Regions from separate parts of the Sphingomonas sp. VDB2 genome, predicted to be linked through region 1. Evidence: riboswitches for the same ligand, from Rfam matches in the RefSeq annotation. Region 1 holds a riboswitch; each other region holds the start of a gene.
The links. Region 1 has a riboswitch for cobalamin ahead of cobW (cobalamin biosynthesis protein CobW). Riboswitches for the same ligand answer to the same signal wherever they lie in the genome.

Region 1 (2,916 bases):
GGAGGATCGGACAATCCGCGGTTTCGAGGACCGACGGCGTCCGCCTGTCGCCGGGCGAGGAAGCGGCGAAGGCGGTGGCGTTCAGAATGATGTCGGGCCGGATTTCAGCGATCAGGCTGCGCAGCCAGTCGATCGCGAACGGCTCGCGCAGCGCCCGCACATGGACGGCGACGACGTTCAGCCCGCGTCCCTTCAGCGCGGCGACGAGCGCATCGACGGCATCGAGCGTACCGGCGATCATCAGCGCGCGATAGAAGCAGAGGAGCGCGACGGGCTGTCCCGCGCGCCATCCTGTCCGCACATCGTCCAGCGTAGGCCGTTCCATACCCGCCAGATAGAGACCGGCGTCGGCGACCGGCACCGGATCGTCCGGCACGCCGATATCCGCGCCGATCAGCCGCGCGGCATGGCGCAGGAAGCCGACCGCATTGGCGACGCCGCCCTGCCGCAGATAGTCGCGGAGCCGTTCGCTGACCGCCACCGGCAGCGTCGCGGCGGCATCGAGCGACGGATCGGGTTCGCGCCCATCGGCGATCGCGGCGAACGCAATCCCCCTTTCGCGCGCCACCCGCGCGATCTCGTCGACGCCATAGGACCAGTAGGCCTTGCCCCCCAGCAGCACCACGCACACGAAACGCGCATGGGCGATCACCTTTTCGACGTAGAGATCGACCGAATAGGGATGCTTGAGCTGGAGCAGGTTGGCCAGCCGGATCGACGGCGCATCCTCACCCAGCAGGGCCGCCGCTTGGGCGAAACAGGCCAGCTCGCTGTCCGCCACGGTCAGGAACACGATCTCGCCCGGCGATTGATCGAGGTCGATCGCCTCCTCGCCATTGGAGACGGTTCCCGGCGTAGCGGCCAGCAAATGCATCAGGCGAAGGCCGCGCGAAGGGCGCTGTCGATGGCGGCCTGATTCAGCCCCTTCTGCCCGATCACCACCAGTTGTGACAGGCGCGACTCCTCCGCTTTCCAGGCGCGGTCGAAATAATGCTGGATGCGGGGACCGACCGCCTGGACGACCAACCGTGCCGGGCGCCCGGCGACGGCGACCATGCCCTTGATGCGCAGGATATCATGCGCCTCGATCAACGGGGCCATGGCCTGCACCAGCGCATCCACGCCCGCAATCTCGCCGCCGGTGACGACGAAGCTGTCGAAATCGTCATGGTCATGATCGGGGTCGCCGTCATGGTGCGATGGCCGCGCGTCGATATCCTCTTCCGCTTCGGCGAACAGGCCGAGCAGGACGCCGGCATCGATCGCGCCATGATCGGTCCGCACGATCTTCACCCCACTACGGATATCCTTGCCTATGTCGCCCTCGATCCGGGTCAGCGCGTCAGCATCGACCATGTCGGCCTTGTTGAGGATGACGAGGTCCGCGCAGGCGAGCTGGTCTTCGTATAGTTCCTCCAGCGGACTGTCATGGTCGAGCGAGGGGTCGGCCGCCCGCGCCAGCGCCAGCGCGGCTTCGTCGGCGGCGAAGCGCCCGGCGGCGACCGCATCGGCGTCGATCAGCGCCACGACGCCATCCACGGTCGCGCGGGTGCGGATTTCGGGCCACTGGAACGCCTTCACCAGCGGCTTGGGCAGCGCCAGGCCGGACGTTTCGATGATGATATGGTCTGGCGGATTGGCGCGGTCGAGCAGCTTGAGCATGGTCGGCAGGAAATCGTCGGCCACGGTGCAGCAGATGCAGCCATTGGCCAGTTCGACGATATCGTCCTCCGGGCACGCCTCGTCATTGCATCCGCGCAGCAGCGCGCCGTCCACGCCGACATCGCCGAACTCGTTGACGATCAGCGCCAGCCTGCGGCCCTTGGCATTGTGCAGCAGGTGCCGGATCAACGTCGTCTTGCCCGCCCCCAGAAAGCCTGTGATGACGGTGGTCGGGATCTTGCTCACGCTTCTTCTCCTTCAAGCGCCATGGGATTCATGCGCGCGAAGGGGCGATCGGCATCGCCGAGCCTGATAATGGCCATGTCTACCCCCGCTGCACCTGAGCGATATCTCGGGCGGGGGCGTGCCGGACGCGAACGAACGGTCGATGCGCGGCGACGAGCAGGCGCATGGAGCCCGTCAGCGCGCACCGATGCGGCCCCAGCCACATGGGTTCGTCGCTCAGACGGCGTTCACCGTGCCCCGGCCATCCCCTGGACCAAAGCAAGAGCGACCAGACGCCGGCAGGTCTCCTGGCTCGCGGGTCATCGCTTGATGCACGCCTTCCCAGGCCTCGCAGGATTTAGCGTCCGGCCCAGTGGCTGCTCCCCTGGAAAGGGAGCGATGTGCATCGCGCTCGCCGCTTACAGTTGCAGGGACAGCTGCGGATTTGGATGAGCGCCCTCGTCGAGGGACCGCCACCCGCACCGCCTTCCCATTTTAATCCCCTTGCGGGGAACCGGCGCGATCAGTCATCGAAGGGGGCTTGCGGCTCCCCGGATGCGGTCGGCGATACCGGCTGCCGGGGCCGTCCGCAAGCCCTCAGTGCGGTGCGATCGCCTGAAGCCGCCAGATGCGGTTGAAGGACAGGCGAACGGCGGATAGCGGCGCAATGTCGATGGCAGGCGTCGTCACGAGCGGAAAGCCCAGCGCGTGCGCCAGCGCGGCGCGGATCGTCATGGCATGGCTGATGGCGCAGACGCATCCGGGCGACTGCGCGATTCCGTCCAGCCAGCCGCCTACCCGCTGTCGCACCGATTCCATGGTCTCACCATCCGCGGTGCCCTGCGTCGGATCGGCGATCCAGTCGGACAGGGCGGCCGGTTCGGCGGCGAAAAGGTCGGCAAACGACCGGCCCGACCAGCGCCCGGCATCCATGTCCACCAACGCGACCTCGACCGAGGCGTCCAGCCCCATCGCCTGGGCAGTCTGCGCGGCGGCGCGGGACGGGCTGCAAAGGACATGGTTGTCGAA
Region 2 (2,916 bases), 420 kb from region 1:
TGCGGGCGGGGTTGACGTTGTCGCGTAGCGTCTCGCTGCGGCTGAAGGACAGGCGATTGCGCAGCGCACCGCCGAACAGGTCGGCGTTCAGGCCGGCATAGCCGATCCATTCCTCCACTTCCGAATATTCCGGACTATCGGGAATGGCCCCGGCGCTGTCGATGTCGGTGCGCCCCTTGGCATAATAGCCGCGCATAGCGATCGACACGCCCGGCGCCAGCGCGACGCCCAGACGCCCGTTGAGCGTGCCGTTGGTGTAGCCGTCCTTCTCCTTGGCGCCAAAGCGCGGGCTGATCGCCGAGATGCCCTCCGTCGTGAAGCGGCTGCCCGCGACCTGCCAGTCGATCGCGCCCTGTCGGCCGCCCAGCGCAGCGCGGGCGCTGACGGTATCGCGCGATCCCGCCTCGATATCGAAGCTGCCTTCGATCGGGCGTTCGGCCCGTGCGGTGACGATGTTCACCACGCCACCGATCGCCTGGCTGCCCCAGAGGATCGACTGTGGACCGCGCAATATCTCGATCCGGTCGATGGCGCCGGTCATCAGCGTCGCGAAATTATAGCCGCCGCCGGTCGAGGACGGATCGGCCAGCTTCACGCCGTCGATGACCAGCACGGTCTGGTCGGCCTCCGCGCCGCGAATGCGGATCGAGGTCGCCGTGCCATAGCCGCCATTGCGGGTGAAGCTGACGCCCGGCGTGCGGATCAGCAGGTCGGACACCGCCAGCGCCTGTGCGGCGTCGATTGCCGGCTTGTCGATGATGGTTATGCTCGACGCCACCTGTTCGATGGCCTGCGGCTGGCGCAGCGCGGTCACGATCACCTCGCCCGCATCATCGGCCAAGGCCGGCGTCGACAGGCCCGCCAGAAGCAGAAGGCCGCTCTTTGAAATCCAATGCATCATAATCCCCCAGTCGTTGACAGGACCGGGCGGACGCGACGCGGTGGCGATGCAGGGCGCACGCGCGCACGACATCGCCACCGTGCGAACCCGCACGGTCAGCTTGTCGTTGCGCGAGGATATCCTCGTTCGACCGGCACACCCTGTCCGGACGAAGAACGACCGCGACAGGCAGGTCTCCTGGCTTGCGGGTCAATGCCGTATTCGAAGCGCCTTCTCGGAATCATCGATTCCAATGGCTTGTGCCTCGATGGCTCGCCGCTCACAGTTGCAGGGGCAGCCGGGGTCTTTAACCCCGTTCCCTTTTGATCCCCTTGCGGGGAACCTGACGCGCAGCCGCCCTAATCGACTTGGATCAGGCGATCAAGTGGAAGAAGCCACCGGTCACCTGGCCCGCGCGGTGGCCCGCCGGAGGAAGGGCCTGCCCCTCCGCATCGGCCATGTCGGCCAGCGGCTCGCCCTCGCTGGCGGTGATGCTGGCATAATGGAACTCATGACCCAGCAACAGTTGCCCGACAGAGGCGAAGCTGGTGCCGTGCCGCAGCCGCGCGCTGCGATAGCCCAATGTTCGGCGCCTGCGCGCAAAACTGGTATCCATCGGCAACAGGCCCGCCATCGGGTGGACGACGCCGTCGCCATCCTCCAGCGTGCGGCCCAGCACCATATAGCCGCCACATTCGCCATGCACCGGCCGGCTCTGCGCAAAGGCGCGCAGGCCGTTCAGGAACTGGCCATTGGCCGCGATCCGCGCAGCATGGAGTTCGGGATAGCCGCCGGGCAGCCAGCAGGCATCGCAATCGGCGGGCGGCGATTCGTCCGCCAGCGGAGAAAAGAAGCGCAGCTCCGCGCCGGCCGACCGCCACCAATGTACGATATGGGGATAGAAGAAGCTGAAGGCGGCGTCCCTGGCGACGGCGATCCGCTGCCCCGGTGGCCGGATGCCGGGCGGTTGCGCCGGCACGTCTGTCGTAGCGCCGGCCGCCGCCTGGATCGCATCCAGATCGCATTGCGCCGTCACCCGCCCTGCGATCGCGTCGATTCGCCGTTCCAGTTCCTCCGTTTCGCCAGCCTGCACCAGTCCCAGATGGCGGGACGGCATGGCCAATCCCTCGTCCGTGGCCATCGCACCCAGCAGCGGCAGGCCGATACGCGCGAACCCATCCTCGATCATGCGGACATGGCGCGTGCTGGCCACCTTGTTGGCGATCACTCCGGCGATGGCCGGCGCGCCGGGAAAAGTCGCGCAGCCATGCGCCACTGCCGCCACCGTCTGCGCCGCTGCGCGGGCATCGACGACCAGCAGCATCGGCCAGCCCAGCAGCCGCGCCACATCGGCCGACGCGCCCGAACGACCCGGCGCCCGCGCGCCGTCATAAAGGCCCATCGCGCCTTCCGCGACGACGAGTTGGACAGTTGTAGCGACGTGCGCCGCCAGCCCCTGCAGCATGGTCGGCGCCATGGCGAAACCGTCCAGGTTGATCGAGGGCCGGCCGGTCGCGGCTTCGTGAAAGGCCGGGTCGATATAGTCGGGTCCGCATTTGGCACCCTGCACGCTCAGGCCGCGATCGGTGAAGGCGCGTTGCAGGCCAATCGTCACCATCGTCTTGCCCGCGCCCGACGCCGGGGCGGCGATCACCAGTCCCGCGCCCAGTCGCGGCGTCACGACGTGCGCCATACCGGCAAGGGGGCGATGGCATCCACGAAGAGGGCGGCGCGATTCGGTGTCATGCCCGCCTTGTGGCAAAGCAGGCCCCGCGCCGCCAGCGCGTCAATTGCGGCGGAGGCGCCTCAGCAGGTGATCCGCGCCCTTGTCGCCGATCATGATCGCGGTGGCGTTGGTATTGCCGGCGGGAAGGCTGGGCATGACCGAGGCGTCGGCGACCCACAGCCCCTCGACGCCGATGACGGCCAGATCGGCGTCGACCACCGCCAACGCATCGTCGCGCGCGCCCATCCTGGCCGTGCCGACCGGGTGATATAGTGGGATCGATGCCATGCGCACGTAGGCGCGCAACTGT
Region 3 (2,916 bases), on a different replicon from region 1:
GCTGACTTTCGATCGCCTGACCCCGGACGGCGGGACGCAGGCGATCGACCGCGCGCTGGCCGACGAGGTGCCGGTCGCGGTCGAATTTAACGGCATCGGCTATGCGGTGCTGATGGCGACGCCCACCGACATTGGCGACCTGGTGTTGGGCTTTGCGTTGGGCGAGCGGCTGATCGGGCCGGGCGACGCGGCGTTCGATGTCGATACCCATCGGACCGGACAGGGCATCGTCGCCCGCGCGACCTTGCCGCAGGACCGCACCGATGCCCTGCTGGAGCGGGTACGGCATCGCGCGTCCGAATCCTCCTGCGGCATATGCGGGATCGAGAATCTGGAGCAGGCGATCCGGCCGCTGCCGCGCGTGGCGACGACGTCGCGGGCGGACCGCGCCGCCATCTTTCGCGCGCTGGCGGCGCTGCACGATCACCAGCCGTTGAACGCGGCGACCGGCGCGGCCCATGCCGCGGCCTGGGTCGGGGCGGACGGGGCCGTCCGGCTGGCGCGCGAGGATGTCGGCCGGCACAATGCGTTCGACAAGCTGATCGGGGCGATGGCGCGGGCTGGCGCGGCCTGGGACGGCGGTTTTGCGCTGCTGTCGTCGCGCTGTTCCTATGAACTGGTGGAGAAGGCGGTGCTGAGCCAATGCCCGTTGCTCGTCACCATTTCCGCGCCGACCCGGCTGGCGGCGGCCCGCGCGGAAGAGGCCGGCTTGCCGCTGGTCGTGCTGGCGCGGCGGGACGCCATGTTGCTGCGGAGCAACAGGCCGTTGGCTTAAACCCGGTGCCGCTTGGCATCGCATCCGCTTTCCCTTAGAGCGCGCGGCGTGGGGGCGGCTTGGCTTCCCCTGCGAGATGATCGCGCCGGTGCCCGGCAACGGGCTTAATCGGGAATGCGGTGCGGGCGTGCGAGCGCCCAATTCCGTGGCTGTCCCTGCAACTGTAAGCGGATAGTGCGATGCATATGGTCGAAAGACCGGCCACTGGACCCATGTCCGGGAAGGCTATGCATCCGTGCTGCGACCCGCGAGCCAGGAGACCTGCCGGCGCTTGGTCGCTCTTGCTTTGGTCCAGGGGATGGCCGGGGCACGGTGGTTTTTCCGTCGAGCGACGCCATGCGGCCGGGGCCGCATCGGGTTGTGGACGGGATATGGCGCCATCCCTTGCTTCCGCCCGACCGCATTGCGGACGCCCCAGCCCAAGTCGCACCGGCGCCGGGGGGTATATATGTTGAAAACAGGCATTTCTCTGGTGGCGCTGATCGTGGCGACGCCGGTATGGGCGCAGGATGACGAGATCGTCGTCACCGCCACGGGCATTGCGCAGTCGCGCGACGAGGTCGGCCAGGCGATCACCGTGATCGACGCGGAGACGATCAAGACGCGGCAGGCGATCGATGTGGTCGATTTGCTGGCGACGACGCCGGGCGTGCGCTTCAACCGCAACGGATCGACCGGCGGCGTGACCGGCGTGTCGCTGCGCGGCGCGGAGACGACGCAGACTTTGGTGCTGATCGACGGGGTGAAGGTCAACGATCCCAGCGGCATCGGCGACGGCTATGATTTCGGCCCGCTGCTGACCGGCAATATCCAGCGGATCGAAATATTGCGCGGCTCCAACTCGGTGGTCCATGGCAGCCAGGCGATCGGTGGCGTGGTCAACCTGATGACCGGCGTGCCGGCCGAGGGCTTCGGCGCGAACGCATCGGTGGATTATGGCTATAGCGACACGCTGAGCGCCAAGGCGGACGTGTCGGGCACCAGCGGCATCGCCGCGGGCGGCGTAGGCGCGGCCTATTTCCGCACCGACGGCATTTCGTCGGCCGCAGGCGGTACGGAGCGCGACGGGACCGAGAATATCGCGACCAACGCCAGGCTGAAGCTCAACTTCACCGATATGCTGAGCCTGGACCTGCGCGGCTATTATATCCATGCCGACCTCGATTATGACAGCTTCTTCGGCGCACCCGCCGACAGCAGCGACGTCAGCAAGCTCGACCAATATGTCGGCTATGCGGGCCTCAATCTGGCGCTGCTGGATGGCAAGCTGACCAACCGCGCCGCCGTCACCTGGATGCGCAACGATCGCGACTATTATTTCGTGCGCGGCACCGACCCAGACTATGGCTATTCGGGCACCAACCTGCGCTTCGAATATGAAGGCGTCTACGCGCCGGTCGACCAGGCCAAGCTGCTGTTCGGCTATGAGCATGAGCGGCCGGATTATGATTTCTTCGGCTTCGGTTCGACCGCCAGCGCGAAGATCAACATCGACAGCGTCTATGGGCTGGCGATCGTCAAGCCCTTCACGGGTCTGGCCGTGACCGGTGGCGTGCGCCATGACGACCATAGCCAGTTTGGCGGCGCGACGACCTTCGGCGCGAACGCCAACTATTCGCCCAATGGCGGCGCGACCAATGTGCGGTTGAGCTATGGCGAAGGCTTCAAGGCGCCGTCGCTCTATCAACTGTACGACAGCTTTAGCGGCAATGCGGCGCTGCGCCCTGAACGGTCCAAAAGCTATGATGTCGGGTTCGACCAGAGCCTGGACGGTGGTCGGGCGATGTTGTCGGTCACCGCTTTCCGCCGGGATACGCGCAACCAGATCAATTATGACAACGCCACCTTCACCTATGGCAATCTGGACCGCACCCGCGCCAAGGGCGTGGAAGCGTCGATCGCGCTGAAGCCGGTCGATGCGCTGACCGTCACCGGCAGCTACAGCTATGTCGATGCGCGCGACCGGTCGGCGGGATCGGCGACCTATGGCAATCGCCTGGCCCGCCGCGCCGCCAATGCGGTGAGCGTGTCGGCCGACTATGTCTGGTCGTTCGGCCTGTCGACCGGCGCGACGGTCACGATGGTGGGCGACAGCTTCGACAATGCGGCGAATACGCGGCGGCTGGACGGCTATGCGCTGG

Region 2: linked by a shared signal. The riboswitch ahead of ABT375_RS21760 (TonB-dependent receptor plug domain-containing protein) and the one ahead of cobW (cobalamin biosynthesis protein CobW) in region 1 are both predicted to bind cobalamin.
Region 3: linked by a shared signal. The riboswitch ahead of ABT375_RS16345 (TonB-dependent receptor plug domain-containing protein) and the one ahead of cobW (cobalamin biosynthesis protein CobW) in region 1 are both predicted to bind cobalamin.

Annotation. Positions count from the first base shown of each region.
Region 1 is NZ_CP159616.1:310,723-313,638, forward strand. Features, by position in the region: gene cobN (cobaltochelatase subunit CobN) at 1-874, opposite strand, end outside; gene cobW (cobalamin biosynthesis protein CobW) at 874-1,908, opposite strand; cobalamin riboswitch at 2,168-2,421, opposite strand; gene ABT375_RS19970 (histidine phosphatase family protein) at 2,485-2,916, opposite strand, start outside.
Region 2 is NZ_CP159616.1:730,856-733,771, forward strand. Features, by position in the region: gene ABT375_RS21760 (TonB-dependent receptor plug domain-containing protein) at 1-901, opposite strand, end outside; cobalamin riboswitch at 1,051-1,242, opposite strand; gene ABT375_RS21765 (cobyrinate a,c-diamide synthase) at 1,254-2,561, opposite strand; gene ABT375_RS21770 (GMC family oxidoreductase) at 2,667-2,916, opposite strand, start outside.
Region 3 is NZ_CP159615.1:3,266,799-3,269,714, forward strand. Features, by position in the region: gene fdhD (formate dehydrogenase accessory sulfurtransferase FdhD) at 1-775, shown strand, start outside; cobalamin riboswitch at 845-1,059, shown strand; gene ABT375_RS16345 (TonB-dependent receptor plug domain-containing protein) at 1,224-2,916, shown strand, end outside.